Regions from separate parts of the Deinococcus peraridilitoris DSM 19664 genome, predicted to be linked through region 1. Evidence: riboswitches for the same ligand, from Rfam matches in the RefSeq annotation. Region 1 holds a riboswitch; each other region holds the start of a gene.
What was found. A riboswitch is a leader RNA that binds a small molecule or an ion and turns the genes downstream of it on or off. The one in region 1 is predicted to bind cyclic di-GMP.

Region 1 (7,107 bases):
CAGCGGCCCGAGACCGTGGCACTGACGGTGTACGGAGCCAACGGCACGCTGGGCCTGGAACGCTGGACCCAGCCGGTGTACTCGGCGGACCAGGACATCCCGAAGGCGCTGGCCCTCGAAGCCGACACGACCCAGGGCAAGCTGCTCGATCACCTGGCGGCGGCCATTCATGGCCGCGAAGCCGACCTTCCCGGGTTCGGGGTGGGCCTGCGCTTGCAGTGCCTGCAGGAAGCCTGGGAGCAGGCTTCTGCCACAGGCAGCTGGATCGTGGTCGGTCCGGAGTAAACCCGCTCGCCGCGGTCAAGTCAGTGCGCGCTCAGTCCACCAGGCAGAGGTCCACCCGACTGAGCCGCCGAAAACAGCAAAAGCGCCGACGTCGTATCGACGTCGGCGCCCCACGCGCACTGGGCGCTCAGTACACGGCGTTTCGCATCAGCATCATCTTGAGATCCGTGGGGGTGGTCGCGGCCTGAATGGCGTCTTCAGGGGTCATCGCGTCCTCTTTGACCAGGCGGGCGAGGTGCTGGTCGAAGGTGTGCATACCGTACTGTTCAAAGCCGTCCTGAATGGCTTCCTTGAGGTTGGCGAACTTGTCCTCGTCGGCAATGCAGTCACGCACGGTGGCGGTGCCGATCATGAGTTCCAGGCCCAGCACGCGGCCTCCCCCTTTGCGTGGCAGCAGCCGCTGGCTAATGACGCCCACCAGTGATTCCGAGAGGCCCTTGCGAATCTGGTCGCGCTCGTGCGGTGCGAAAAAATCCAGGATTCGCGTCACGGTGCGCGGCGCGTCCAGCGTGTGCAGGGTCGAAAACACCAGGTGACCGGTCTGCGCGGCACTGAGGGCCGCCTCGACGGTTTCCTTGTCGCGCATCTCACCGATCAAAATGACATCCGGATCCTGGCGCATCGCGGCGCGCAAGGCCAACTTGAAGTCCAGGGTGTCCGTGCCAATCTCACGCTGGTAAAAGGTCGCCTGCTTGTCCTTGTGAAGAATCTCGATGGGATCTTCGATGGTGACGACCGTACTGGCCGAAGTGGCGTTGATATGGTCGAGCATCGAAGCGAGCGTCGTCGTCTTTCCGCTGCCCGTCGGCCCTGTTACGAGGATCAGACCCCGCTCCTTGCTGGAAAGCTCTCCGAAAATCCCACTGGGCAGGCCGAGGTCTTCAAAGGTGGGCAGATTGGGCCGGTGTTCCTGAATTCGCATGATCAGTGCAATCGAGTCACGCTGGTACATGGCATTGACCCGAAAGCGGGCCACTTCGGGCAGGCCATATGCGAAGTCAGCTTCGCGTCGCGCAGCAAATTCCTCGAACATTCCGGGGCGTTTCATGATGGCACGGCACATTTTTTCGAGGTCGGCCGGAGACAGCATTTTGCTGCCGATGCGTTTGATTTCACCGTTGATGCGGCCCATGGGCGGCGCGCCCGCCCGCAGGTGGATGTCGCTGGCTTTGATGTTGACAAAGTAAGTGAGCAGATCGTCGAAACTGGCCATGTAAGATCTCCGGGCGAAGGGCTCGCGAAACAGGGATGATAGTGCCGAACGGTGGTGGCCGGGCTCCGGAGCGATACAGAGCCTCAACCGCTGCTCTTTGCGCCGACCGCGAAAAGTGAAACCTTGATGTCCGGCACGCCGCGCGGCTTCTCTTTGCTAGCGCAACGCACCTCACAGAAGTCTTACGGCCACCCGGACGCGTTCATGGCGCTGCACCCGATGGCTTCCCGACCTCGGGTGTCATTGACTTAACGCGCGTCAGTTGCAGATGCGAGGTGCTGAAGAACGCGCGTACGCAGCAGCATTGTGAGCAGACCTCGACTGCTCTGTGGCCGGCCTGCACCGGAAAAGCCTGCCGTCTGTCAAGCGGCCCTCGTGGGCCAGAAGCCACACCAGCTCGCGGACTTTCCGTCGCTCTTCGTTGGTCAGTGCCATGCGTCACGCTGCCACACCGGCCCTTACAGAATTCTGTCGGCCCGTCATAAGCAACGGCCCGTGACACCGTGAAGAATTTAATCGCACTCACATACAACTTCATGTACGCTCAGGCTCGGACAAGCGCTGTCTCAGATCGACCATGGCAAAACCACTGTGAAGTGGTGACGCAAAGCTCCAGAGCCCACGTGGCTGGCTGGGCCGCCGAAAGGATAAGCATGTTCCACTACCCTGCTCCTGTCACGCCGGTCATTCCTGCTGTGCACACTGGAACCACAGTGGTCATAGGGGACGTCGAGTTCGCCGTCCTGGAGTTGCTCGGTCACGACGCCCTGACCGGGCTCGAGCTGCTGACCAGCATCGAGTACCTGCAACGCCAGCTTGGCCCCCAGTTCAGGTTCAAACGCGGGGACCTGTTCCCCATCCTGTGCGCAATGGTCGACGCCGGGCTGATCCTGAAGCGTGTCTGCCGTCTGCCAGGCGGCATCGAACGGGCGAAGTACCACCTGACCCACCAAGGAAAACTCGCCCTCGAGAGTGCCTGAATTGGTCCCGGCAGGATCGGTGATCCTGCTTCGTGCAGCGGAGCGACGCGCTCAGCTTCCCCGGTAGGTGCTGTACGACCAGGGTGAGACGAGAAGCGGTACGTGGTAATGCCCCGACTGGTCAGCGACGCCAAAACGCACCGGCACCTGATTCAGAAAGGGCACCGTGGTGCGACCGGCCAACCCGCCCTGTTCACCAAAATAGTCGCCCACGTGAAACACCAGTTCGTACTGTCCCGTTTCCAGCGATCCCCCGAAAATCAGCGGTTCGTCGGTGCGGCCGTCCGCATTGGTCACGACGGTTTTGAGCCAGGAACGCTGCTCATCGATCACGGCATACAGTTCGATTTTGACCCCAGCGGCCGGCACGCCCCGGGCAGTATCGAGCACGTGGGTGGTGAGTCTGCCCGCTCCGCTCACCGTGCGCGCTCCACCCAGCCCTCGATGAGGCCGTAAGGCTCGGGATCCACGTGAAAGATCTCGTTGTCATTCTGTATTCCGAAGCGTTCGAGGTTGTACGGGACGTGGTGTTTGTTGGGAAAAGAAAAATGGATGCGCTCGATGACCGGGCAGCGCGTCAGTACTGCCTGTCCCATCTGGTGCAGCGTGAACTGCACGGACGGGCTGTAATGATCGGTGAAGGTCTCCAGAATCTGCTGATAGACTTCGCTCCACACGGCGTCGTAATCAAGCTCGTCGGTGTTGTATTCCCACCGGGCAGTGACCACGGTCGCCATGATGCGGTCGTTCGTTTCGGGCAGTGCCGTGAACTGCTCGCGCAGAAAACCTTCCCAGCCGGAACGGGTGGTTTTCAGCACGTACAGCTCATCGATACCCGAGGTGACCTTGAACTGCCGTCCATCTCCCTCGACGACCGCCGTGTGCTTGGGGACCTGTCGTGAGAACGCGTGGCCGTGCTCCTGCCCCTGCACCTTGATGCGCTCCCAGCAATGCTGGGTGAAGGTGATGCGGGCAGAAGCAACGGTCGGACCCGCCTTGACGAAATGACGAACCAAACGCTTTCCAAACTCCTCGACGCTGCCCGTCAACTGCTCTTTTGCCAGGGCGTAGACCGTATTTCGCATGGTGTCCGTCGCCAGCAGCGCACTGTTATCCCCGCGCGTGTGCGCCGCTTCGAAGTCGCCGGTAAGCGCGACGTCCACACGAACGTCCCGGATGTCGTGCCGCTCACCTTCCCGAAAAACCTTGAAGAGCCGCACGTCGGACTTGCCGTAATTGTTCTGTCCCAAAACGATTCTGGTTCTGACGCCGGTGCTTGACTCGGTCACACTTTCCTCCCCACGGTGACTTCCGCCGTGGCCTGAACGAGATCTGCCAGTCGCAAGCCGGCAATCTTGGAAATTTCGACGAGGGCCTCTGCGATTTCCTCGTGAGGCAGGTGATGCAGCCGCCGCTCGGCCGCGTCGAGAATCGACTCCTTGGTGTGCTCGCGCACGCAGATGACAAAGGGCATCGCGAACTTCTCGTGATACGCCGTGTTGACGCGCTCGAAGCGCGCGTACTCCTCGGGTGTGAGCCGGTCGAGCCCGACCGAAGATTGCTCGCGGCTCGATTCTGCAGTCAATTGACCGGCCAGGGCGACCTTGCCGGCCAGGTCCGGGTGCGCGCGGATCAGGGCCAGCTGCTCACCAGGGTCACTTTGCACGATGGCCTCTTTGAAGGCGTCTTGCAAAGACTCCAGCCTATGGAAAGGCCGCGCCTGCCAGACACGCTCGGCGTAGCGCGGGGAATGTTCGAGTACGCGACCGAAATACGCCACAAACTCGGCGCGGTCCAGGGCATTGAGGTCAGGCAGCTGCATCGACGAAGCTCCGTTCTGAACTGAAGTGCCCACGGTGGGTGGACTTGCGTTCGCACATGGAAAGCACTTGACTGTAGAGTATCAGGACCACAAAACCGGCCAGACACGGTTGCGCTCGATACCTGCGGGAGGACGACGTGGAAAGACTTACCCTCACCCTGAACGGCCAGCACCGCGAGGTGGGCCAGGTTCACGCACACACCACCCTACTCGAATGGTTGCGCCTGGAAGGACTTACCGGCAGCAAGGAAGGCTGCGCGGAAGGCGAGTGCGGCGCGTGTGCCGTGCTGCTGGTCCGCGCGGACGCTCGGGGCCAGGCACAGTACGTGGCGACCAACAGCTGCCTGCTGCTCGTCGGCGCCTTGAACGGGCAGGAAGTCGTCACCGTCGAGGGCTTGGGCACTCCAGGAAGGCTGCACCCGGTACAGAAGAGCCTCGCTGAGCGGGGCGGCTCGCAGTGCGGCTACTGCACCCCGGGTTTTGTCATGAGCATGGCTGCCGAGTACTACCGTGATGAGCGCTCAGCCTTCGATCTGGAGGCACTGAGCGGCAACCTGTGCCGCTGCACCGGCTACCGGCCCATCCGCGACGCGGCACGGGCGCTGGGCCAGCCTGACGAGCACGACCAATGGTCCCTCCGGTTGGCACAAGGCGCTCCTCTCACGTGTCCCACGGTGCTGACAAGCGAACACGGTGAACTGCGCCGCTGTGAGACGTTGCCGCAGACCCTCGCCGTGCTGGCCGAGAACCCAAGCGCGAAACTGCTCGCCGGAGGAACCGACTGGAGTGTCGATGTCAACCTGCGCCACGCGCGCGCTCCGCTGACCCTGGCGATCGACCACCACGAGGAACTGCGGGCCGTGCACTGGACTCCAGAGTACGTCGAGATCGGAGCAGCCCTGACGCTCTCAGAAATCGAAAGCCAGCTGAACGGCAGGCTTCCCCTGCTGCACGACTGGACACCGCAGTTCGCCTCGCGCCTGATTCGAAACCGAGCCACCCTGGGCGGCAATCTGGGTACGGCCTCCCCCATCGGAGACAGCGCTCCGGTGCTGCTGGCCCTGAACGCCTCGGTGGTCCTGCAGAGTGCTGCGCGAGAACGCACGGTGGCGCTGAAGGACTTCTTCGTGCGCTACCGCGAGACGGTGCTGCAACACGGTGAGCTGATTCGCGCGGTGCGCGTTCCCCTTCCCCACCCGATGCACGCGCGGTTCTACAAAGTCACCAAGCGGCGGCTCGACGACATCAGCAGCGTCGCGGCGGCCTTCGCGCTCGACCTCGACGGCGGGGCGGTGCGCCGCATCCGGATCGGTTTGGGCGGCGTGGCAGCCACACCGCTGCGCGCGGCAGCCACCGAAGCTTTCCTGAACGGCCAACCCTGGAACGAGCAGACGGTCCGTGACGCCGCGCGTCTGATGAGCTGCGAAGGCACCCCGCTGGGAGACCTGCGGGCCAGCGAGGCATACCGCAAAGCCATGTTGGAGCAGCTTCTGCTGAAATTCTACGAGCAGACGACCGATCAACGGGTGGAGGTGGAGGGGTGAGCGGCAGGCCGAGTGGCGTCGGGGCGGCACTGGTGCACGAAAGCGCCGAGCTGCACGTTACCGGGCAGGCACTCTACACCGATGACCTCGGCATCCGGCACGCGGGAACCCTGCACGCCTGGCCGGTGCAGTCGCTGTATGCACGCGCGCGTATCGTGCGGCTTGATCCGACGCCCGCTTATGAGGTGCCCGGCGTGGTGCGGGTGCTGAGCGCGCAGGACGTGCCGGGCGTAAACGACGCGGGAGTCAAGCACGACGAGCCGCTCTTTCCGGATGAAGTGCAGTACTGGGGCCACCCGGTCTGCTGGGTGCTGGGTGAAACCCTTGACGCGGCGCGGCACGGCGCGAACCTGGTGCGGGTCGAATACGAAGCGTTGGGCGCGGTGCTGACGCTGCAGGATGCAGTCGAGCAACAGTCCTTTCAGGGCACGGCGCTGCACCTCAGACGCGGTGACGTGCAGGCGGCATTCATGGAAGCGGCCCATGTTTTCGAGGGTGAGCTGGAGATGGGCGGTCAGGAACACTTCTACCTCGAAACGCACGTCTCGTTGGCGTACATCGACGAGGGCGGTCAGCTGTTCGTGCAGTCGAGCACCCAGCACCCCACCGAAACCCAGGAGATCGTCGCGCACGTGCTGGGTATCGCGAGTCATCAGGTGACCGTGCAGAGCCTGCGCATGGGCGGCGCCTTCGGAGGCAAGGAAATGCAGCCGCATGGCTTCGCGGCAGTCGCGGCCCTCGGGGCGACCCTGACCGGACGTCCGGTCAGGCTGCGGCTGAACCGCACGCAGGACATGACCATTACCGGCAAGCGCCATCCCTTCCTGGCCCGCTGGAAAGTCGGCTTTCACCACGACGGCACCCTGTGCGCGCTGGCTGCCGAACTGTACTCGGACGGTGGCTGGAGCCTTGACCTCAGCGAGCCGGTCATGGCGCGCGCCCTGTGCCACATCGACAACGCCTACCATATTCCTCACGTAGACGTGATGGGCCGGGTGTGCAAGACCAACAAGACTTCCCAGACGGCCTTTCGCGGCTTCGGTGGACCCCAGGGGATGCTGGTGATCGAGGACATCCTGGGCCGTGTCGCACCTTTGTTGGGCCTCACTCCCGAGGAACTGCGCGCCCGGAATTTCTACCAGTCTGGGCAGAGCACGCCGTATGGCCAGGGCGTCAAGGATGCCGGACGCATCGGGCAGATCTGGGCGGACCTGCTGGCCCACAGTGACTTTCACGCCCGCCGGGCTGAAGTGGCCGCCTTCA
Region 2 (7,107 bases), 210 kb from region 1:
TGGCCCACTTCCGGCTCGATCATGCCACGTACTTCCTCGACCAGTGCGGCCAGCTGAACTTCCTGCTGGCGCAGGGGTTGCTCGGCAAACTTGGAAAACTGCAGCAGGTCGTCGATCAGCAGATTCATGCGCCGCGATGATTCGGCGATCACCCCGAGGTAGCGCTGGGCGCCCTCGTAATTCTGCTGTTCCAGTGCATGTTTGGCCAGGCTGGCGAAGCCCTGGACGTGCCTCACGGGCGCCCGCAGGTCGTGCGAGACCGAGTGGGCGAAGGCTTCGAGTTCGGCATTCGCTGCCTCCAGTGCTTCGCGTTTGCGCAGCAACCGCTGCGCCGTGTTCGCCCGCTCGGCCACCAGACCCAGGCTGCGCCAGACGGCCTGCAGGATGGAGCGCGAGCGGGTGTCCCAACGCTGCTGCGTGCGGTGTCCGATGGCGAGCAGACCATGCAGCGTTCCCTGAATCTGAATCGGCGCCAACGCCACTGCTTCATACAGCGGCGTGGCCTGGGCGACCGCGTCATCGAGCGCGCGCCAGTGTTCGAGCAGCAAGGGGGTTGCCGAGCGGGTCACGAGCGCGGCCAGTGGGCTGTTTGCGGGCAATCCCGTGGTGAGCAGCACCCGCAAGGGCGGCGGGATTTGGTCAGACAGGGTGGTGGCGTGCCACGTTCCATCGTGCAGCTCGAAGTACCCGGCGTCCGTTTCGCGCAGCGCCGTGTGCACCACCTGCACGGCTGCAGCGGCCAGCACCCGTAAGTCGGCCTCTGAGCCGGCGGCCTCGATGAAAGCCGAGAAGGCCTGCAGGGCGTCAGCTTCGGTCTGCAGGTCCTGGTGCTGCTGTGCCAGTACGGTGACCCGCTCGCTCAGCATTTTGTGCGCCGTGATGTCGAGCAGTCGAAGGCCGACACACTGTTCGTGAACGAAAAGAAAAGCCTGGTACCAGGTCTCGTCGCAGGTCACCTCGGCGGTGAGCGTGGCGCCGTCACCCTGCCGGGCTACTTGACGTACCAGTTGCATCAGGGGCGGCGAGGTGTCCTGCGCCAGGTCAAAGCCGATGAGGTCGGCGCCGGACCGTACGGCGCGCGCGGGTAGGCGCGCCCAGGCCGGGTTGGCATAAAGGACACCCTGCGCCGGATCGAGCAGCGCGAAGGGCTCTGGGAGACAATCGAAAAGGCGCCTCGCTGTGGACGGAAGCAGGAATTCGGGCTGGACACTCATGGATGGTCTCCCTCATACATGTCAGCGAGTCGAAAAAGGGACCACAGCCTTCACCTTAACGGGCGGGCCTCAAATTCAGGTCAAAACAATGCGCCCGCAGTGCGGCATACAGGCGATCCCTAAGGCCAGCTCAAGGCATCGTCGACTGTGAACTTGTCCACCGATCGCAGGCGCCCTGAATCCTGCTCTGCGTCTCTGCAGGGCCGTGTCTCCACACTTCGGCAGTCTCGGCACGTTTTCATCTGCTCGGACCTTGATTTTGTTAAGATTGAATGAAGCGTATTTCACGTCTCCCTATGACCGACACCCTGCCGATTCCCCGCATCCTGCTCGTCGAGGACAATGTCTTCGATGTCGAGCTTGCGCGCACGGCTTTCGAAGTGGGTGACCTGGTCGGCGAGCCAGCAGTCGCATTCGACGGTCAGGACGCGCTGGACTACCTGTACCGACAGGGCAGGTACCGGGGCCGTGCAGACGAAGCACCCCGGCTGGTCCTGCTCGATCTGCACATGCCCCGGATGAATGGCCTGGACGTGTTGCGGCGTGTCAAGCAGGACGCCACGCTGCGCAATATTCCCATGGTGGTGTTCACAACTTCGAATGCACCAGCAGATCGCGAGGCCTGCGCCGCCTTGGGCGCCGACGATTATCTGGTCAAGCCAAACGATTTTGGCATGTTCGTGACCCTGATCGAATCTCTTAAGGCCCGCTGGCTCGACGGCCACTGAAACGGCAGTTCTCTGGTACGGCCGGCGTCACTCGGCTTTGAACAGAGCGTGTTCGCGCTCGCGGCACAGAGACTCCAGCGCTTCGACGGCGGTGGGATCAAACAGGATGGCTGCGTTCTCGCGCAGGTACGCGAGCGTCCGCGCGCTGGTCCAGGGAAGCTTGTATGCCCGCTCGCCGGTGAGGGCGTCATAGACGTCGCACACCGCCAGAACTCGGGCAAGAAATGGAGTGTCCCGGCCGCGCCGGCCAACAGGATAACCCGTACCGTTCCAGCGCTCGTGGTGAAAGAGCACGACCTCGAGCACCCCCGCCGGAACCTGCGGCAGAGAGGAAGCCAACCGGTGGCCGTATTCGCAGTGGGCGCGCATGACCTGCCATTCCAGCTCCGAGAGGGGCTCCCGCTTGCGCAGCACCTCTTCCGGAATCAGCAGTTTGCCGATGTCGTGCAGTTGGGCCCCCAATTCCAGGGCCTCGGCGTCACCGGGTGCCAGGTCCAAGTGCCGGCCGACTGCCTGACCGAGCGCTGTGACCGCGCTGGCATGCTGGGCAGTGTCAGGGTCGTGGGCCCAGAGCTGGCGAATCAACCCGTTCAGCGCCCGGTCGAGCTCGTCTGAAAAGCCGCTCTTGGCCGACATCGAAAGGCACATCCCAGAAGTGGGATGACTGTGAAGCGAATCCTTCAAGTGGGCTCTCCAATCGTTGCAGCGCTTTGCTGCCCGTCCGATCGGTCGCACCACTGGCTCCTCACGCGGCAGGTGCCCGGTTGCACCGCGTGATTCACAGCCCCGGATGACATCAGAGTACCGAACCGTTTCCAACAAGGCTCTTACAAGCCAACTTTTTGCGGGGGCAGGGAGTATTGCAAGGTACTGCCTTGCGTCACTTTATGCGGGGACGGCATCTTCATTCTCAAAATGGGCGCGTGTTCCCATGGAGTGAACCAGACCACAGGAAGACTCCGAACGCTCCACTGGCCTGATGAACCAGGTGTGATCTCCGCAACCCGAAAGACCCGGTCAGGAGTGACCGGGTCTTTCGGGAAAATCGTTCTTTATATGATTGTTTTATTTGGCGCTGCGCAGTTCGAACGGCACTTCAATCTGCGGATGGCGGGTATACAGATTTCCAGTTCCCTTGATGCTGGTCATGCCCGCAGTGGCGTTCGACGACTCGGCTTGACCTTCCATCCACATACCGGTGACGCGCTCGCAGTCATCTGAAGGGTAAGGTGGGCAGAGTTCCGATTCCTCGATCATCTCGACACGCAGCGACTTGCCGTCATCAATGAGGGTGACACTGCCATTTTCCCGGCAGGTGGTGGAACCGTTGCACACAAAGCGCGTACCGACGAGCGTGGTGACGGCGTTTTTGGTGACCGGTTTCTTCCACTGGATGCGTCCTTCGAACGGGAACGTGTAATCGGTGTTCTCGAACTTGTAGGTCCAGGTGCCCGTCACACCGTCCAACCTCGATTTCGCAAGTGGCGCCTTGTCTGCAGGTTTTTTGACTTCCTTCGCGTCCTTTGGCGTGGGCTGCTCGGCCTTCTGCTCAGCCTGCTGCCCGGTTTTCTGCTCCGCCTGCCCGGCGTTGCTGGCAGGCTGGCTGCTCGTCTGTGAAGTGGTGGTGCCGCTGGCGGTGGCGCTTTGTGCGGTGCTTGGCGAGGTGGTGCCGCAGGCGACGAGGGTGAGGGCGAGGACGCTGGGGATGAAGGCAAGTCGTTTCATGTTGGTCACCTGTCCTGAAGTGACTTCATCATCGCTGCACAAAAAATCCTCATCATGTGCCGGGTAGCCACCGAGTGCTAAGGTTCCCTTTGTCTTCCCTTGGCCCGAAACTCACGGGTAATTTCTCACCAAAAACCCGTTCAGGGCGTGCTTGAAGTCAACGGTGAGGCAGACAGCGGCACGCCCGAAGTGCTACCACAACTGCGACCGTGGTCTTGATGCTCTACAGTGTCGCGAGCGAGGTAAACATGTCCCAATCTTACCGTCCGAAACAAGCCCGGCCATCCAGTGTACGAGATCAGCTGCCGCTCAAAGGATGCATTCAGCCGATGGAACCAGTCATGGGTGAAGAGGTCGATCTCTACGGTGATGGGGCGTGTGATACCCAGGCGGGCCTGGGCGGCTGGGCCGTGATTCTCAACTACCGGGGAAAAGAGCTGATACTGTCAGGAGCGCAACGCGAGACCACCAACAACCGGATGGAGCTGACCGCACTGCTGGAAGGCTTGCGGGCGCTCAAGCGGCCCTGCAACGTGCGCGTGGTGACCGACAGTCAGTATCTGCGCAAAGCGTTCACAGACGGCTGGATCCTCAAGTGGCAGCGCAATGGCTGGAAAACCGCTGGCAAGGACAGCGTCAAGAATCAGGACCTGTGGGAAGCCCTGATAGATGAGGCGCGGCGTCACAGCCTGACGTTTGTGTGGGTACGTGGCCACGCCGGGCATGGCGAGAATGAACGTGTCGACCAGCTCGCCGTGGCCGAACGAAAAAAGCTTGCCCGATCCTGAAGCGTGGGCCAGGGATTGATCACCCGATCCACCGGTGCTTTTGGCGCGCCGTCAGTGCGGTGAGCCAGTGTGTCCAGTACCGAACTGCAAAACGACGCAAACGCTTTCATGCGTTTCGGACCCGTTTTGCCCATGTCCGGGTTGCCCACGTCCCTGGCCTGCCCGGAAGACGGCGCGCTGCTCAGCCGGGCTGCGCTTCCTGCACTTTGCCACAACCCTTTTTCTGATCGGGCTGCCACTTCGGAGGTCGCGCCCCCATGTCCTCCGCCAAAAGGCGCAAGGAAAGCCGGGTGTGAAGTTCTATGCTCAAGTATGCCTTCAGTACCTGTCCGGGCGCCGCGAAACGGCTGGCGAACCTTTGTCGTCCTGTGGGCCACGCAGTCGTTGTCCGTGGTGGGCAGCGCGCTGACGTACTTTGCAATCTCCATCTACCTCGCCCAGACACTGTACGCCCGCCCCGAGCAAAAGCCCGAACTGGCCCTTGCCCTGTCGGTCGTGGCGCTTGCCGGCGCACTGCCCGCCGTGCTGGGCGCCCCGCTCGCCGGCGCCTGGGCAGATCGCCATGACCGACGCCGCACGATGCTCGGGTGTGACCTGGGCAGCTCGCTTGTCTGTCTGGTGCTCGCTTCGCTGGCCATGACCGGCACCTTGACGCTGTACGCACTCGTTCCACTGGTGGTGCTGCTGTCGCTGTTGCACTCCTACCACGGCGCGTCTTTTGACACCAGCTATGTCATGCTGGTTCCTTCGGCGCAGCTTCCGCGCGCCAACGGCATGATGCAGACGATGTGGTCGCTCTCCGGTCTGCTGGCCCCTGGGCTGGCGGCCTTTATCCTCGCCTTGCCGGCGCTGCTGTTGCAGGGAGGGCTCGTACTTCCGGGATGGCTGACGGGCGGCATCGCGCTGGTGTTCTTGCTGGACACGCTGACCTTTCTGTTTTCCGGCCTGGTACTGACGCGTCTGCAGATTCCCTCGCCGCGCCGCACCGAGACCGTACGCCCGCGTCTCTGGGCCGATGTGGCCTTTGGTTTTCGCTACATCTGGGCGCGCAAGCCGCTCTTGTGGCTGCTGGGCACCTTCTCGTTCATCAATTTCGTGTTCGCCCCGATGGGCATCTTCGAGCCTCTCATCGTCAAGTTCACGCTCGCGCCCGACTGGACGGCCCGTGGGCTTACCTTCGAAAGCGCGTTGGCGCTGCTGGCCACGGTGGGCGGTCTGGGCGGGGTGCTGGGCGGTGTGCTCGTCAGCATGTGGGGCGGCCTGAAGCGTCAGCGTGTGCTCGGCATCCTGATTCCAATGCTGGTGGCCGGTCTGGCGTTGATTGCTTTCGGCCTGTCACGCAATTTGTACCTGAGCGCCGCGATCGTGGCCCTCGCTTTTGCGATGACGCCCATCATGAACGCACATTCGCAGGCCATCTGGCAGACTCAGGTGCCCCCCGAACTGCAAGGACGGGTTTTCAGCGTGCGCCGCTTGATTGCGCAGTTCACCGCGCCCGTGGCCACGGCGCTGGCGGGCATCGCCGGGGGTATCTTCAATCCGGGCACGGTGATGGTGGTCCTGGGCGTGCTGTTCAGCCTGTTCTGCCTGGCGCAGCTTGCCAATCCCTACTTGCGGCGTGTCGAGGACAAAGCCTGGCTTGAAGAACTCGCTTCCCGGCAGGCCAAAGGCGCAGTCTCGGGCGCGTCCTGAGCTCAGGGCTGCTTGCCAGGTTTACGGACCACCAGCTGCTCGACTTCCATCGCCTGATTCTTCAGACAGGGTTGCTGACTGCTTGGCGGGCCTTCCAGGTAACCGCGCCCGTCGACTTTCAGGCACCAGTGGGCTGCGAAGACTTTCGCGACGGCGGGCAGCGCCGTGCCCGATCCCTCGCCGCCGTTCTCGAAAAAGGCCACCACCAGCAGGTCAGGATTGTCCACCGGTCCGTAGCCTTCGTACCAGGCGTTGGTGTAGGCGTAATTGTAGCGGCGGCTGAGGGCATTTTCGGCCGTGCCGGTCTTGCCTCCGGTGCGGACGGGAAAACGGTGCGGGCCCAGTATATGGCTGGCGGTGCCGTTTCCGTTCACTCCACCAAGTTGCAAGGTGGTCATCTCCATGCCCTCCTTGATGAGGCGGAAGTTCTTGCGCGCCCCCGGAACGCGTTTCGCAGGCTTGGCCGCAGCGCGTTGCCCATTCACGCTGCGTACGAGGGTCAACGGACGCTGCGTACCCTCGTTGACCAGCGTCGAAAGGGCATAGGCAATCTGCGCTGGCGTCACCAGCAGCGCGTCCTGACCGATTGCGAAACTGAGCGCCTGACCTGGCCAGTAGTCGGCTTTACGGGCCTTGTAGCTTTCGGCGCTGGGCAGGTTGCCGATCTTCTCGCCGATCAGTTCCAGGCCGGTCGGACCTCCGAAGCCCATATCCTTGGCGCGCCGGGCCAGGTAATTCGAGAATACGATCGGGTCGGCGTCAATGGCGGCCTGGTAATACCAGGTGTTGCAGGAATTCGAGATCGCCTTGCGCCCATCCATCTGCCCCATGTGGTGTCCGGCCCAGTTGCGTCGCCAGCCGCCGAAGCGAATGCCGGGTGGGCAGGCGAAGGTTTTGTTGCCCCATTTCTCGATATAGGCCAGCGTGCTGGTGGGTTTGAAAACGCTGCCCGCGTCGAAC
Region 3 (7,107 bases), 1.2 Mb from region 1:
CGACAGGACGTTGTTGGTTTCGTCTTCGGCGATCTTTTGTAGATTCGGGGCGTCGGCGTCCGTGAGGATCAGGGTGGCCTTGTAACGCTGATCAGGCTGCAGGGTGAACTGATCCGCCGTGAGGACAACTGCCCGCGCCGGGCTGGTCCAGCCGTTGTTCGAGCTCTGCGGAACTGCGGCAATGGAGACGGTGGTGGGGGCAGGAACGAAGACATCCATGCTGATCGACTTGGCGCCCAGGATGTTGGGTTTGACGCTGCTGCCGTCGGCGGAAATGCGCAGGTTGCTCCAGAAGCCGCCTGTCGAGACATCATTGCTGGCCCCCAGGCTGGAGAGTTTCAGGGCGCCACGATCGTGCGTGACCGTCACGGTTTTGTCGGGGCTGTCGCTGTTGACGCCAAAGCCCTGGGTGTCGTTCTCGAAGCTCCAGGCCAGTTCGGCGTAGGCAGTGCGGTCGATTGGCCGGTAGGGGACTCCCTTGATGCGGGCGCGGACGTACTCGCCGGAAACGACTGCCGTGGTCGAGAGTCGTTTTTCTTTGAACTTGCGACGAGTATAAGCAGCACCTGAAAACGCTGTCAATCCTGAAACGTTTTTGCTGAACACTTTCTCGCCTGCTTCGGGGTCGGAAGTTGTTTGTTGACTCTGTTTTGGGGCTTTTCCGGCAGCCTTATGAAAACGCTTTCAGAATGACTGCAGGTCGCAGCTCGCTTGCCCGGGCACGTTGACCTTGCCGGCTGATGGGGGCGTTTTCGCTGCCAAAAGCGATGACCGGAGCCGCCGCGCTTTGTTCACGGGCGGGGTGCGTAACTTTTCGAATGCATCTGACACAGATACCCGGGTAACCCGCGCCCCATCCCGGAAAGACGCTCTGCCCGCCGCTCTGCCCGCCAGAAAGCGGACGGCGCGGCCCGTATGATGGTGGCATGACCGCCGTGTCCGGGACTCTGCGCGAACCGCCCATGCCGCGAGGTTTTCCACGTCTGGGGCACGCGCCCATGATGGCGCGTGACGTGCTGAACTACTTTCGATTCGTGGCCCGCACCCGCGGAGACGTCGCCCGACTGCAGGCAGGAAAATTCACGATGTATTTCGTGTTTCACCCGCGCGACATCGAGTTCGCGCACGTGCAGACCGGTCGGTTGTTCGACAAAGGCCTGCGTGTCGACCGTGTGCTCGGACCGCTGCTCGGCAACGGTCTGCTGTCCAGTGAAGGTGACTTCTGGCTGCGTCAGCGCCGTCTCGCCCAGCCCGCCTTTCACCGTTCGCGCATCGAAGGTTACGCCCACACGATGGTCGAGTTCGCCGCGCTCGAAAAACACGCCTGGAAAGCCGGCCAGGTCCGCGACATTCACGACGACATGATGCGCCTCACCCTCGACATCGTGAACAAGACGTTGTTCAGCGCCGAACGCGGCGCACAGGCGACCCGAACCATCAGTGCCTCCGTCGACACGGTCCTGCGCGAATACGAACGAATGCTGCGCGGCCTGCCGCGCTTTGTGCCGCCCCTGTCGCGGCGTTCCTTTGCGCGCGCCACCGGAGCCATCCACGACCTCGATCAGGTGATCGGGCAGGTCATCACCGAACGCCGCGACAGTGACCTGACGCCTCCGGACAGCGGCGACCTGCTCTCGATGCTGCTCGCCGCCCGCGACGACGCGGGCCTTCCCATGCCCCACGGGCAGCTTCTCGACGAAGTCAAGACCCTGATCTCAGCCGGGCACGAAACGACGGCCAACACCCTGTCCTGGGCGTTCACGCTGCTCGCCTCGCATCCGGGCGCCGAATCCCGCTTACAGGCCGAACTCCATGACGTGCTGCGTGGAGCCTTGCCTTGCCTGGGAGATTTGCCGCGCCTGCCTTACCTCTCGGCAGTCATCAAGGAAACGCTGCGCCTGTATCCGCCTGCCTGGTCGGTACGCCGTGTGGCCCGCGAAGCCTGGGAAGTGGGTGGCTACAGGCTGCCCGCCGGCGCGCCCATCATCATGAGCCAGTACGTCACGCACCGCGACGCGCGTTTCTGGGAGCGGCCTGACGATTTTCTCCCGGAGCGCTGGCTGCCGCGTGATTTCGAGCGTTCGCTGCCCCGCTACGCCTACTTCCCGTTTGGTGGGGGGCCACGGGTGTGCATCGGTCAGGCCTTCGCGCAGATGGAAGCGGCGTTGCTGCTGGCCACCCTGGCCCCCGGTTTCCGTCTGCGGCTGCTCGCGCCCCCACGCTTTGAGCCCTCGATCACCCTGCGGCCCAAGGGCGGTCTGAGGATGCGCCTGTCCGAGTGGCGCTGAGCTGAAACGAAACACTGCGGGCTGTGCCCGCAGTGTTTCGTTTCAGTCTTACCGCCTGTTCAGGAGAAATTGGACAGCGTGATCGAGGTTCCGCCAAGCGTGAATTGAATCGAGCAACCGGCCAGCTCGTCCTTGTCGGCCAGAATCTGCGCGCCTGCGCTGGCATGGTTCTGGCCGCCGGACGTCAAGATGTTGATGGCCTGATCGGTGGCGGCGCGGTCCGCACTGACTGACAGGGTGTGCTGGCTGACAGCGTAGGAGGCCGAAGCCAGCCCCGAGGACGTTTTGGTGAGGGTCACCGTCAGGTTCGGCTGGCCGCTCAGAATGGCCTGGCCGGAAGCGTCAGAAACGGCCGCGCTGAAGCTCTGCACGGTCAGCTTGACGTTCTCGGGAAAGGCGCAGGTGCCTGTCACGATGGCCCTGGTCAGGCTGACCTGCAGCTTCATGGCGTGCGGCCGCATCCCGAAGGGAACGTCACTCGGGTACTTCAGGTCGGCAAAAGGAGAAGGCGGGCTGGTTTTGCTGGTGTCATACTCGATGCTGCCCCGCACGGCTGCCGGCTGCAGGGCGCTGGAGCTGCTCAGCTGTGCCCCGTCGAGGTTGGCAGGATTGCTCACCGTCTGTGGGGGAACAAACGATCCGACGATCGCGCCGCAGCTGGCGAGTAGGGGAAGGGCGGCCCAAAGCAGGCTGGTTTTGTGAAAAGTGATCATGTTGTCTCCTCGTGCGGTCTCACCATTGGCTCGCTTCACCCCAGGTGACCGGATAAGTGGGTGAAGGTCCTCGCCTCCGAGGTGCGGTTACACGCGTTCAGGCATGAGATGCCTGAAGGAAACATTAACATTCCGACACGCCGGACTGGATGAGTCTAAAGCGGTTGTCCGCCGAAGCCTGCCCTGACAGCAAGCTCAGGCGACGTCTGGACCGGGAGGGTCAGGTTGACGCCGCTCACGGTCTGAACGAGGTCGGGAGCGCTCACCTACGCCCCAACTGACCATGAGACGGCGGCAGGGCTCGCAGTGTTGGTCAGGTACACCCTGCTGTAGATGTTTCTAGACGACAGAGAGGACGTACCGCGGACGTCCCTCCACTGCAGGCGGTCAGGGCAGCGGTCCGCAGGAGAGCAGCGTGTGGGTGGATTTGGGCATGGTTGTCCTTATCGATTTCGCCGTTGAATTGCGTAAGAAAATGGAGTTATCAGCTGCCTGCCGTGGTGTCTCAAGTCAGGACTTGTCACCTACCATGAAGGCCGCCATAAGACTTTACGTTTCACGTCTTTCTGACATGGGAAAGGGGTGGTGGCCATCCCTGCGCCTGAATAGCGTTTTCACGACATCGCCGTCACATGGGTGATTAAGTTCCCTTGGGCTCCCGTCAGAAAGATGTCAGACGAGTGAGAGCATACTGAGAGCGTTCGTGGATGGGCTGGCAGCTCAGCACGACTGCAACCCACACCCGCGCAGGCTCATTTTTTCACTCCGCCTGCCCCGCCCTCCTGAACGCAACGACCTGTCTTCCTTACCCGGTCACCCGGAAGACGGCGAGCGAATGGTGAGACCGACCAGGAGAATCAACATGCGTAAACTCGTTACGATTACCGCCGCCCTCGTCCTTGCTTTCGGCGCTGCCAGCGCGCAGACTACCGAAACGGCGACCAGCACCAACAGCAGCCTCGCGCACCTTGTGGCGTCCGGCAGCGTTATCACCCTTGTTGACGCAGAGGGCAACCTGGTCGGCACCGTCAACGTGGATGGCACCATCACCCTCGAAGAAGGCGCGGAGCTCAGCAGCGCCACCAGCGTTGTCGTGGGTGAAACCACCTACGCCCTGGCCGGCAAAGTCACCAGCAGCGGCATGATCTTCGTCGCCCAGACCAATGCGCAAGGCCAGACGCTGAAGCTGCCCCTGGTGGCAGCCGTGAACCGTGCCGCCGCCGCGGTGCGCGCTGCAGACGCCAAGGCCAAGCAGGAAGCCGCCGCCAAGGCAAAGGCTGAGGCCGAAGTCAAAGCGGCGAGCGTGAAGCCCAGCACCACCGGCAAGCCCGAAACCACCGGCAAGCCGACCGTGACCGGTGCGGGCGCTTCAGCGAACGGCCTGACCAACGAGAACGCGGCAACCGGCGCGGACAAGTCCAGCGCCGGAATCAGCACCGCGACCGAAGCGGCCGGCAAAGCAAAGGGTCCTGCCGGCGCTGCGCCCGTGACCGCTCCTCGTCGTTAAACTCCTCTTCTGCGCTCTTCCTCGGGTACCGAGGAAGAGCGTTTTTATATCCCGTTTACATCTCGAAAAGTTCCGCTTGGCATCCCACGGGCCGCCCGCTCCTTTGCCCACCAGGCTGAGAATAGGAGCTTTTGGCGCGGTGGTTTCGTGGCGGCCATAAGCCGACGCTGCTACGGCCCTGGGGCTGGCAGGTTGATTTTCCGGGGCAACAGGCTCCCGCAGCGACCTGCAGTGTGCCGGGCGTTACGCGCCGACCTCAGGCGCCTCGATTCTCGTCGTAATTTGAGAGACCTCGCTGTGGGAACCTCGGACTATATCAAGCGAGAATGTAAGTATTCTGTGAGAAGCTCCGTTGCAGAATGCGGCGCATGAGCCAGGGCGCCAACATCCGGGACAGGAACTGTCTGCGATGACCGGCTGCCAGACCGAGCTGGAGACCTTGCGCCTGGAACTCGCGCAGCGCAATCAACTGATTCGTGATCTGCACGACGAACTGAGCCGTGAACGTCAGCGGGGACAGGTGCTGTATCAACTCAGCCGCACGTTGGACCTGCAGCGGCTGCTCAGCCTGCTCGACGACACACTCCAGCGTCTTGGCCTGTTCGACGCTTATCTGATCACCTTTCATGACGTCAAAAGCGGCGGGCTGATTTGCCGCCAAGTTTACTTGCCGGCCAGTTTTGCCGGAATGCAGGCTTTGCTCAAAGATCACCGTTTCAGCGTGGAGGAACCAACGCCCATCGCCCGGGCCTACCGTGAAGCGCAAACCGTAGTGATTCACCTCGAAGACATCGATCAGAGTGACTCCCGTTTGCGTCAGGGTTTCGAGTGGTGGCAGGCGACTTCCCTGGCGGCCATTCCAATTCCCTACGCCGACGGGGTGATCGGTGTGATCAACGGTTTCAGACAGCACGGCCGCATCGAACGACAGCAGCTGCAGGTGCTTGAAGAGCATCTGGAGCTGTACAACGCGCCGTTGCGGCACGCCCTGCTGCTCGGTGAACTCAAGCAGGACCAGGCCGCCGTGGAAGCCGCGTTGGAAAAACACGCCTATTTGCTGCGCTTCATTACGGAAATCAATGCGCTGACGTCCGTGCAGCGCATCTTCGAAGTGACCCTGGAGCAGCTGCTGCCTGCCTATCACTTTGATCTCGCGGTCCTGGGGCTCGTCGAGGACGGGGTGGGTCTGGTCATCCGGCAGGTCAGTATCCGTGACCCTGGTCACGAGGAACTGCGGCAACGCCTGCTCGGCCTGATCCGTGAACCCGCACCACTCGACATCACGTACGGCGCCAGCGTGTACGCCTTGTTGCAGAATACCCCCCTGCTGATCGCCGACGCTGACGCGGTGCGCCACCTCCCCATGACCCCCGCCGATCGGGCAGTGCTTGAGGCTGTGCCCGAAATCCGGACGATCCTGCACACGCCGATTCGCGAACATGGTCGGGCCGTCGGAATCCTGTCGTTGATGAGCCTGTCTCGAGTGCAGGTGCCGGATGCCAAGGACCAGGAGCTGATCGAACTGCTGGCATCTTTCGTGGGGACGGTGATTACCAGCGCGCAGTTGTATGAGGTCGTCGAAGGCCAGAAAAGCCAGATCGAGGCGTTGAACCGCGAATTGCAGAAAGACATCAGTACGCTGGATGAAGCGGTGCGGCGCGACGCCCTGACAGGCCTCCTGAACTTCGGAGCGTTTGGCAGTGAACTTCAACGGCGTATCGACGAAGCCCAGCATGATCCGGAGCAGGCAGCACTGTCGGTCGTGCTGCTCGACATTGATCACTTCAAGGTGCTCAACGACACGTATGGTCATCTGGCCGGCAACATGGTGTTGCAGGAGCTGGCGCAGCGCCTCGGGCAGGCCCTGCGGTCAGTGGACGTGGCCTGCCGTTTTGGTGGAGAGGAATTCGCGGTGATCCTGCCGCAATGTGATCTGGACGGTGCGCTGATGATCGCGGAGCGTTTGCGGCAGCGGGTGAGCGGGCAGCCTTTTCAGGTGGATGGACGCTCGCTTGTGCTGACAATCAGTCTTGGCGTGGCGAAGCGTCAGCCTGGAGAGGGCGGAGAAGCTTTGCTCGCTCGGGCCGACGAGGTCTTGTACCGCGCCAAGACTTTGGGACGCAACCGGGTAGAGTTGAGTGTCTCTGGGGAAGATGAAGCAGAGAACTGAGGCTGAGCCTCAGCGCGTGTGCGTTCTGCCCTCATACCAAACACGAACGTGAGCAGCAGGCCATCGAGGCTGGGAGCAACGCCACGTGTGCAGGCCCGAAAACTTCATGGGTACCTTTGGCGGCGCCTGTGCAGATGTGGTTTGATCAGCCTTATGACAACTGCTGTTCCAGATGCGTTTCGGGCACTGATTCTCTCGCAGCAGGACGGTACCGTTCAGGCCAGCCTGCGTGATGACCTTCCCACTTCTGAGCTGCCCGAAGGTGACGTGCTCGTGGCCGTGGAGGCTTCCAGCCTGAACTACAAGGACGGCCTGGCAGTGCTGGGCCGCCCCGGCGTGGTCCGCAGCTATCCGATGGTTCCTGGTATCGATCTGGCCGGCACGGTGCTGGAGTCGAGCGACGAACGCCATCAGCAGGGCGAGCGGGTG
Region 4 (7,107 bases), on a different replicon from region 1:
GCAAAAAGCTCACCATCACCCCCGACATCATGACCGACCCGAAGTGGCTGCCGTACCGTGATGGCGCGCGCACCTGCGGACTCATGGCCTGCTGGAGCATGCCCGTCCTCGATCAAACCGGGGCAGTGCTCGGCACCTTCGCCGTGTACGCACCCGCAGCGTGTACCCCCACGCCCGCCGAAGTGGAGGTCCTGCAGGACGCAGCGCAACTGACGTCGCTGCTGATCGAACGTGATGAAGCACAAAAAGCCACGCGCCGTCAGGCACTCCACGACCCACTGACCGGCCTGCCGAACCGCACCATGATTCACGAGCTCCTCGGGCACGCGCTGAGGACCGCAGTACGAACCGGTGAGTTCGTCGCGGTTGGCCTGCTGGATGTCGATCAGTTCAAACGTGTCAACGAAGCACTCGGGCAAGCCGGAGGAGATGAAGTCCTGCGACAGATCAGCGCGCGTCTGCAGACAGCGCTTCCCGTGAACTGCACGGTCGGTCGCGTCAGCGCCGACGAGTTCGTGCTGCTCGCCCCGCAACTCTCCGGGGACGGCGCGTTGGCCTCCCTGGCTCAAACCGCCCGGGAAGTCTTTCATACGCCATTCGTCGTGGAAGGTGAGGAACTGTTCGTCACAGCCAGCGCCGGCTGGGCGCTCTTCCCAGGTGACTCGCTCAATCCCGAAGCGTTGCTGAGCCTCGCGAACGCGGCCATGCAACGCGCCAAGCGTGACAACCTCGGCTGGACACGCTTCACGACTGGCCCCAGCCTCCCCGACCGCCGCACCCTGAGTCTGCGTAATGCCTTGCACCGCGCGCTGGAACGCCAGGAACTCAGCGTACACTTCCAGCCGATCGTGCACGCCGGGGACGCGCGACCGTACAGCGTTGAAGCCCTGCTGCGCTGGCAGCACCCGCGGTACGGCAGTGTGTCCCCGGCGACCTTTATTCCCCTGGCCGAAGAGTCCGGCTTGATCATGTCGATCGGTGAGTGGGTGCTGCACGAAACCTGCCGGGAGCTGAAGGCGCTGCAAGTCAGCACTCCAGGCTTGCGGGGACAGGTGAACCTCAGCGCCCGGCAGTTCAGCAGTCCGCACCTGCTCGGGAGTATCCGGGCTGCCCTCGAAGCAGCAGGGCTCGATCCCAGTCTGCTGGAGCTGGAAATCACGGAAAGCAGCATCATGAGTGCTGAGGATGCCGCCCTGACCATGCAAGGCCTGCGGAAACTCGGTGTACGCCTCGCAGTGGACGATTTCGGCACAGGTCATTCGAACCTGGCGTACTTCAAGCGGTTTCCCGTGCAGACCCTCAAGATCGACCGCTCGTTCGTGCAGGACGTTGGAGAGAACCCGACTGGTACGGACGCCATGATCGTCAGGACCATGGTGGGTCTCGCGCGGGCGTTGAACTTACAGGTTGTCGCTGAAGGCGTGGAAACCGAGAAGCAAGCCAGTTTCCTGCGAGATGCTGGGGTGGATTACCTGCAAGGCTGGCTGTACGCGCGCGCCATGACCGGCGAAGCTTTACTTCACTGGCTGACTGAACGTCACGAGCAGGTGCTTTCAAGGCCCTGAACGAACGCGGCAGCTAACCTGAGCAGAGGAGGAGCATGCACACCCCCACCGACTTCTCGCAGATACTCACGCGCGCCGTACATGCCGCGACCAACGGCCTCATCGTCACCCAGGCGGACGGTGACTTTCCCATCCTCTACTGCAACCCGGCTTTCGAAACGCTCACCGGCTACCCGGCCAGTGAAATCCTGGGACGCAACTGCCGCTTCCTGCAAGGCCCCGGTACGGACGCGTACACGCGTACACAAATGCGTGAGGCGCTGTGTGCTGGCCTTTCCCTGGACGTCGTGATTCTGAATTACCGCCGGGACGGCACGCCTTTCTGGAATGCCCTCAACCTGGCCCCAATCCATGACGAGCAGGGGCGTGTGACGCACTTCGTGGGTGTACAGACTGACGTGACGGACCGGGTGCGCCTCCAGCGGGCCCTGGAGAAGAAAATCCAGACGGATGACCTCACCGGACTCGGGAGCCGCGCGTCGTTCCTGGAGGCGTTGCAGCTCGCCATCCAACACTCTGCTTCTTCGCCATTCGCGGTGGGATTCGCTGACCTGGATGACTTCAAGCGCGTCAACGACTCGTTGGGCCATGAAGCGGGGGATGAATTACTGCGTCATGTGGCCATCCGCTTACGCGAAAGTGTGCGCAAGGGAGACCTGGTCGCTCGCCTGGCGGGAGACGAATTCGTGCTGCTGTTACGGGAACTGGAGGACTGCTCGGTGGTGGAAGCCGTCGCGAAGCGGGCGTTGCAGGCGCTTGAACGACCCTTCAGCCTCAAAGGACTGCAGGTGCGGGTTGGAGCGAGCCTGGGTTTTGTGGTGCCATCAAAAGGCGTGAGCGCCGTGGAAGTGCTCTCGAGTGCCGACCGGGCGATGTACGACGCCAAGCATCAAGGCAAGAACCGCTTCGTCATCCAGGATTGCCGCTGAGGCTCAAGGACGGCAAAGTATGGGGTCGCGAGCTTACTGCTGGGCACCAAGTAGAAAAGCAGACCTGCAGACTCCCGTTCTTCTCTTTCGGACAGGTCAGGCTGAATGACCTGCTGTCCGGCAGAGGATGTGCTGCGAGGCGTTATCTGGGGAGTTGCAGGTAAAACGTGGCCCGCTCACCCAGGCGCCCTTCTGCCCAGATGCGGCCATGATGACGCTCCACCATCCGCCGTACCGTTGCGAGTCCCACCCCGGCTCCCCGGAACTGATCCTTGCGATGCAAGCGTTGAAACACATCAAAAAGCCGTTTCTGAAAGCGCGGATCGAAGCCCGCACCGTTATCCGTCACCGAAAAAACGACGCTTTCACCCTTCACTTCTGCCTGAATCCCGATACAAGCGATTTCTCGTTTCGAGGTGTACTTCACCGCGTTGGACAGCAGATTTTCGAACGACTGACACCACAGCAGCGGGTCACCCTTCACCACCGGGAGGCGCTCGCTGACGCCACGCCGCCGTGCGGCTTGGGCAACGCTGACTTCGCTCCGCAGAACGGCCAGCACAACGGCTTCGTCGACGTCGACAGTCCAGGTTCTTCGTCGCTTTCCCTTCCTTGCCTCCAGTTTGCTCGCCCCTCGCATGTGCAAGGTCAGAACCTGGAAGCAACTCCTGAAGCACTGCCGGTTATTCTCGGAGTTCTGAACCCCGTAGAGGAACAACAGGTGCACCTCAGGAAGCCCACAGGCTCGGACCGTCCAGTCTTCTAACTTCCATCTCACATTTACAACGAAATCACGGTTTGTTATGCTGAAGTCATCAGGACAGAGTGACTCTCTGACTGATAGAAGCTTTGAAGCGTCGTCCTGTACACGGGCACCTGGGACGCGTGGAGCCAGTGGTGCGACCGGCTATTAGTCACGCTTTCCGCCTTACCCCGGAGAGCACCGCTGCCGTCTTCCCTGGAAGCGGCCTTTGCCAGAGTCAACAGGAGGCACCGTGCAACGAATTACCCGCACGGACAACGACCAGGGCATTCCGCTGACGGTCACGATCGAACGGACGGGCGCCCTCACCACGAGCAGCATCAGCATTGAAAGCGATGAAGAAAAGTGGCAGTTCGAGGACCACAACACCTTGACGCAGACACTTGATTGGATCATGCATGACGCGCGCAGCAAGGCGGAGCATATCTCCACCCAGTACCGCAACGCCGCGCTGGGCGGATGGGCCGTCACATTCATCATGCCGGTCGGTCATAACGGCGAACTGAGTATTTACGACCGGTGGCTGTTCAGGAAGCTGATGAGTTGCTGCCCTGCATTTCAAACCACCTGGAATACCATCGAGCACAGCGGCAGTATGACCCGCATCCTGCGCCAGGATGACCACTTCCGCGTACAGATTGCTCCGGAAGGTTCGCCTGCCCATGCACGAACGTTCTCCTTCAAGGCAGATAACTTCACCTCCATCCTCGAGCACATCGCTACCTACACCAGCACGGCCGCTGTCAAGCACGCGGCTGACTAAGGAGCTTCATGCGCAACCGCGCCGTACTCATTCCCCTGTTCCTCAGCCTCGCCGCATGCGGACAATACGCTGGCTTCCCGGCTGGTTCTCCTTCAACCCCCATTCAGATTCAAAGCGTCGCGTTGGGCGATACTCGGGTATTCATCGCGGACGGTTCCCGATGGTGGGCCGACGGCTCGCGCTGGTGGGCGGACGGCTCGCGCTGGTGGGCCGACGGCACCCGTTGGTGGGCGGACGGTTCGCGTTGGTGGGCTGACGGCACCTTTCAACCGGCCCCGGAAAACAGCGCTGCCTTCAAGCTCATCGGACTTGACCGCATTCAGGACCTCGCGTCCAAGATGGGGCAAGGGGTGATTGTCGCGGTCATCGACACGGGCGTGGACTTCGAGCATCCCATGCTCAAAGGCGCCCTCCTTCCTGGCCATGACTACATAAACAATCGCCAGGGTGCGCGTGAGGAGGGGGGAGACCACGACCTGGCTTATGGTCATGGTAGCGCCGTCGCCGGCCTCATCCGTCAAGTCGCGCCAGCCGCGACGATCCTGCCCATGCGTGTCCTCTCCCCGGATGGGAGTGGCCTTGACAAGGCCGTCGCGCAAGCCATTCGTGACGCGGCCGCGCAAGGCGCGCGGGTCATCAATCTGAGCCTCGGGACCAGCACCTCGACGGGCGGTGTGCGTGACGCCATCGTCAGTGCGACCGAACAAGGCGTGATTGTGCTCGGCGCGAGTGGGAACGCAGGCGAGTCCAAGCCACAATCACCCGCCTGGCATATGGGGAACCCGGATGCCGCTGGTCGGATGTCGCTCAGCGTCGGTGCAGTCGATCAAGCTGGAAACGCCGTGAGCTGGAGCAATGCCGGCAGTGAAGTCGTCGCTCCCGGTGTGAACATGACCACTGCTTACCCTGGCCAGCGTCTCGTGAACGCCTCCGGAACGAGCTTCAGCACGCCCTTGGTGAGTGGCGCGGTCGCCCTCGCGCTTGCAGAGGGCGCAAACGCGAGCCGCTTGAGCGAAACGTTGAAGAGCAGCAGTCAACAAGGCCGTCTGGACGTCGCAAACCTGATGGCTCAGCCAAAATAAAAGTTTCAAGAAGACAGGAGCGTGGCACGCCACGCTCCTGTCAGGGTGTCTATGTCCAATCGCCTGCCTACACCTTACGCTGGCCACACCATCCTGGAAGAAGCCCTGTCGCAATGCGGTCTGGACGATCAGCGTGCCATGCTGTTGTTCGAGCAGGCTGCCAGTATCGCGCGTGATACGCGTGATCGCGCTTTGTTGGCCAAAGCCTTGAATGGCATGGCCCGAATTGAGCATGCGCACGGCGACAGTCACGCCGCTCTTTTTCACCTGCGTGAAGCGCTTGAATTGCGCCGCGAAACGCACGACCTGAACGGCGAAGCGGCCATTCTGTGCAACCTCGGCGCTCTTTACACCGACCTCGGCCAGTACAACTTCGCTCTGGATTATCTGCTGAAAGCACTCGGCATTATCGATGAGCAAAGTGACCGCAAGCGCGCCTCCATGCTCGCCGCAAATCTCGCGCGAGTGTACGATGCCCTCGAACAAACCGGGTCGGCAGAAGAGCATTATCAGACGGCCCTGCGTCTCGCGCGTGAGTCCCAGCAGCGTATCGGAGAGGTGATCTTATGCGCCAACTACGGAGACTTCCGGCGCCGCCAGGGGCACTACGATCACGCCGAGCAGCTTCTGCGTCACGCCCTGGAGTGCGCAGGAGGTGAGGGTGTATTCCCGGCGATCGCGTTGCATCCGCTCGGGTTACTGCACCGTGATCGTCACGACCGTGCATCCGCTCTGGATGCCTTCGCGCAGGCGATGCGCTTCGCGCGTGAACACAACGACACGGACACCCTGCTCGAGATCATCCTCAGCCAAGCTGAAACGCACCTGCAATGCGATACACCCGAGCTGGCCAGGCAGGTGCTGGAAGAAGGCGTACAACTCGCGGAGGAAAGTGGACGCAATCGTACCCTCGGCCGAATCCTGCACCTGCTGACCGACGCCCTCGAACGGCTCGACCAACCAAGCCTGGCGCTCGCTGTTTCTCGCCGCGCCAACCAGGTCGACTCAGACGTTCTGACTGCGGAAGCGTACCGCCAGACCCGTCAACTCACCACCCAGTATGAACTCGAGCGCGCCAAGGCTGAACTGGAAGCGCAACATCAGAAGTACGACGCGCAACGTCTTGCCAAAGAAGAGCTGGAACGCGAAGCGACCGCGAGACTCCGCGAGCTTGAACGGCAAGCGTTGTACGACCCCTTGACCGGCCTGCCCAACCGCCTGCTGCTGGCCGACCGGTTTCGTGTCGCGCTCGAGCTCGCCGTGCAGCAAGGCACCCAACTCGCTCTGGGTGTCATCGACCTGAATAAGTTCAAGCAGATCAACGACACCTTCGGTCACCACATCGGCGACCAGCTCCTCGTGGAAGTCGCGCGTCGCCTGGAAGTCGTCATGAACGGGCAGGACACCGTCGCCCGCATGGGCGGGGACGAGTTTGTGCTGCTGATTCGTGACGCTGACCGGCCACAAACGGTGCTGAGCGTCGCGCGACGCGTCCTTCGAGCATTCGAGCCGGTCTTCGCGCTGTCAGGGCATGAACTCCACGTACGGCCCAGCGTGGGTTTCGCGGTGTACCCCGATGACGCCCTGACGTACGAAGCGCTGTTCGAGCAGGCCGATAAGGCCATGTACGACGCGAAAGTGCGTGGGAGTGGCTTCGAAATCCACAATCACCAGAGTGAACGGCGGGCGCCTGCCACGCTGGAAAGTGCATTACACCAAGCCCTCGCCTTGGGGCAGTTCAAGTTGGTGTACCAACCACAAACCACGGCAGGCGGGCAGGTTCGTGGCGCTGAGACGTTCCTGCGCTGGCAGCACCCGCACTTCGGGAATGTGCCGCCCGCTGAGTTTCTGCCACTCGCCGAAGCCACAGGGCTGAGCTTGCCCATCGGCGCGTGGGTGCTCGCGCAAGCCTGTCAGGAAGCGACCACCTGGCATGGCCGGATGGTCGCCGTAAATCTCAGCGCCCGCCAGTTCGCCCACCCCAACCTGTCAAGGTCCATTCATG

Region 2: it holds a riboswitch for cyclic di-GMP, as region 1 does, so the genes downstream of both, DEIPE_RS01320 (HD-GYP domain-containing protein) here and DEIPE_RS00365 (PadR family transcriptional regulator) in region 1, are expected to answer to the same signal.
Region 3: it holds a riboswitch for cyclic di-GMP, as region 1 does, so the genes downstream of both, DEIPE_RS24585 (hypothetical protein) here and DEIPE_RS00365 (PadR family transcriptional regulator) in region 1, are expected to answer to the same signal.
Region 4: it holds a riboswitch for cyclic di-GMP, as region 1 does, so the genes downstream of both, DEIPE_RS20595 (hypothetical protein) here and DEIPE_RS00365 (PadR family transcriptional regulator) in region 1, are expected to answer to the same signal.

The regions. Positions count from the first base shown of each region.
Region 1 covers NC_019793.1:96,291-103,397, forward strand. The annotation lists gene DEIPE_RS00355 (Gfo/Idh/MocA family protein) at 1-285, shown strand, start outside; gene DEIPE_RS00360 (type IV pilus twitching motility protein PilT) at 413-1,498, opposite strand; cyclic di-GMP riboswitch class I at 2,068-2,142, shown strand; gene DEIPE_RS00365 (PadR family transcriptional regulator) at 2,152-2,478, shown strand; gene uraH (hydroxyisourate hydrolase) at 2,530-2,868, opposite strand; gene pucL (factor-independent urate hydroxylase) at 2,895-3,767, opposite strand; gene uraD (2-oxo-4-hydroxy-4-carboxy-5-ureidoimidazoline decarboxylase) at 3,764-4,300, opposite strand; gene DEIPE_RS00385 (xanthine dehydrogenase small subunit) at 4,438-5,844, shown strand; gene xdhB (xanthine dehydrogenase molybdopterin binding subunit) at 5,841-7,107, shown strand, end outside.
Region 2 covers NC_019793.1:301,605-308,711, reverse strand. The annotation lists gene DEIPE_RS21880 (ATP-binding protein) at 1-1,214, opposite strand, end outside; gene DEIPE_RS01325 (response regulator) at 1,511-1,942, shown strand; gene DEIPE_RS01320 (HD-GYP domain-containing protein) at 1,970-2,578, opposite strand; cyclic di-GMP riboswitch class II at 2,657-2,739, opposite strand; gene DEIPE_RS01315 (hypothetical protein) at 3,008-3,667, opposite strand; gene rnhA (ribonuclease HI) at 3,997-4,455, shown strand; gene DEIPE_RS01305 (MFS transporter) at 4,768-6,147, shown strand; gene DEIPE_RS01300 (peptidoglycan D,D-transpeptidase FtsI family protein) at 6,150-7,107, opposite strand, start outside.
Region 3 covers NC_019793.1:1,308,192-1,315,298, reverse strand. The annotation lists gene DEIPE_RS06300 (carbohydrate-binding domain-containing protein) at 1-582, opposite strand, end outside; gene DEIPE_RS06295 (cytochrome P450) at 927-2,288, shown strand; gene DEIPE_RS06290 (hypothetical protein) at 2,348-3,001, opposite strand; cyclic di-GMP riboswitch class II at 3,777-3,860, shown strand; gene DEIPE_RS24585 (hypothetical protein) at 3,864-4,508, shown strand; gene DEIPE_RS22035 (GGDEF domain-containing protein) at 4,918-6,678, shown strand; gene DEIPE_RS06275 (MDR family oxidoreductase) at 6,832-7,107, shown strand, end outside.
Region 4 covers NC_019789.1:386,335-393,441, reverse strand. The annotation lists gene DEIPE_RS20610 (bifunctional diguanylate cyclase/phosphodiesterase) at 1-1,565, shown strand, start outside; gene DEIPE_RS20605 (GGDEF domain-containing protein) at 1,601-2,494, shown strand; gene DEIPE_RS20600 (sensor histidine kinase) at 2,637-3,134, opposite strand; cyclic di-GMP riboswitch class II at 3,328-3,412, shown strand; gene DEIPE_RS20595 (hypothetical protein) at 3,490-4,020, shown strand; gene DEIPE_RS22770 (S8 family peptidase) at 4,029-5,102, shown strand; gene DEIPE_RS20585 (EAL domain-containing protein) at 5,154-7,107, shown strand, end outside.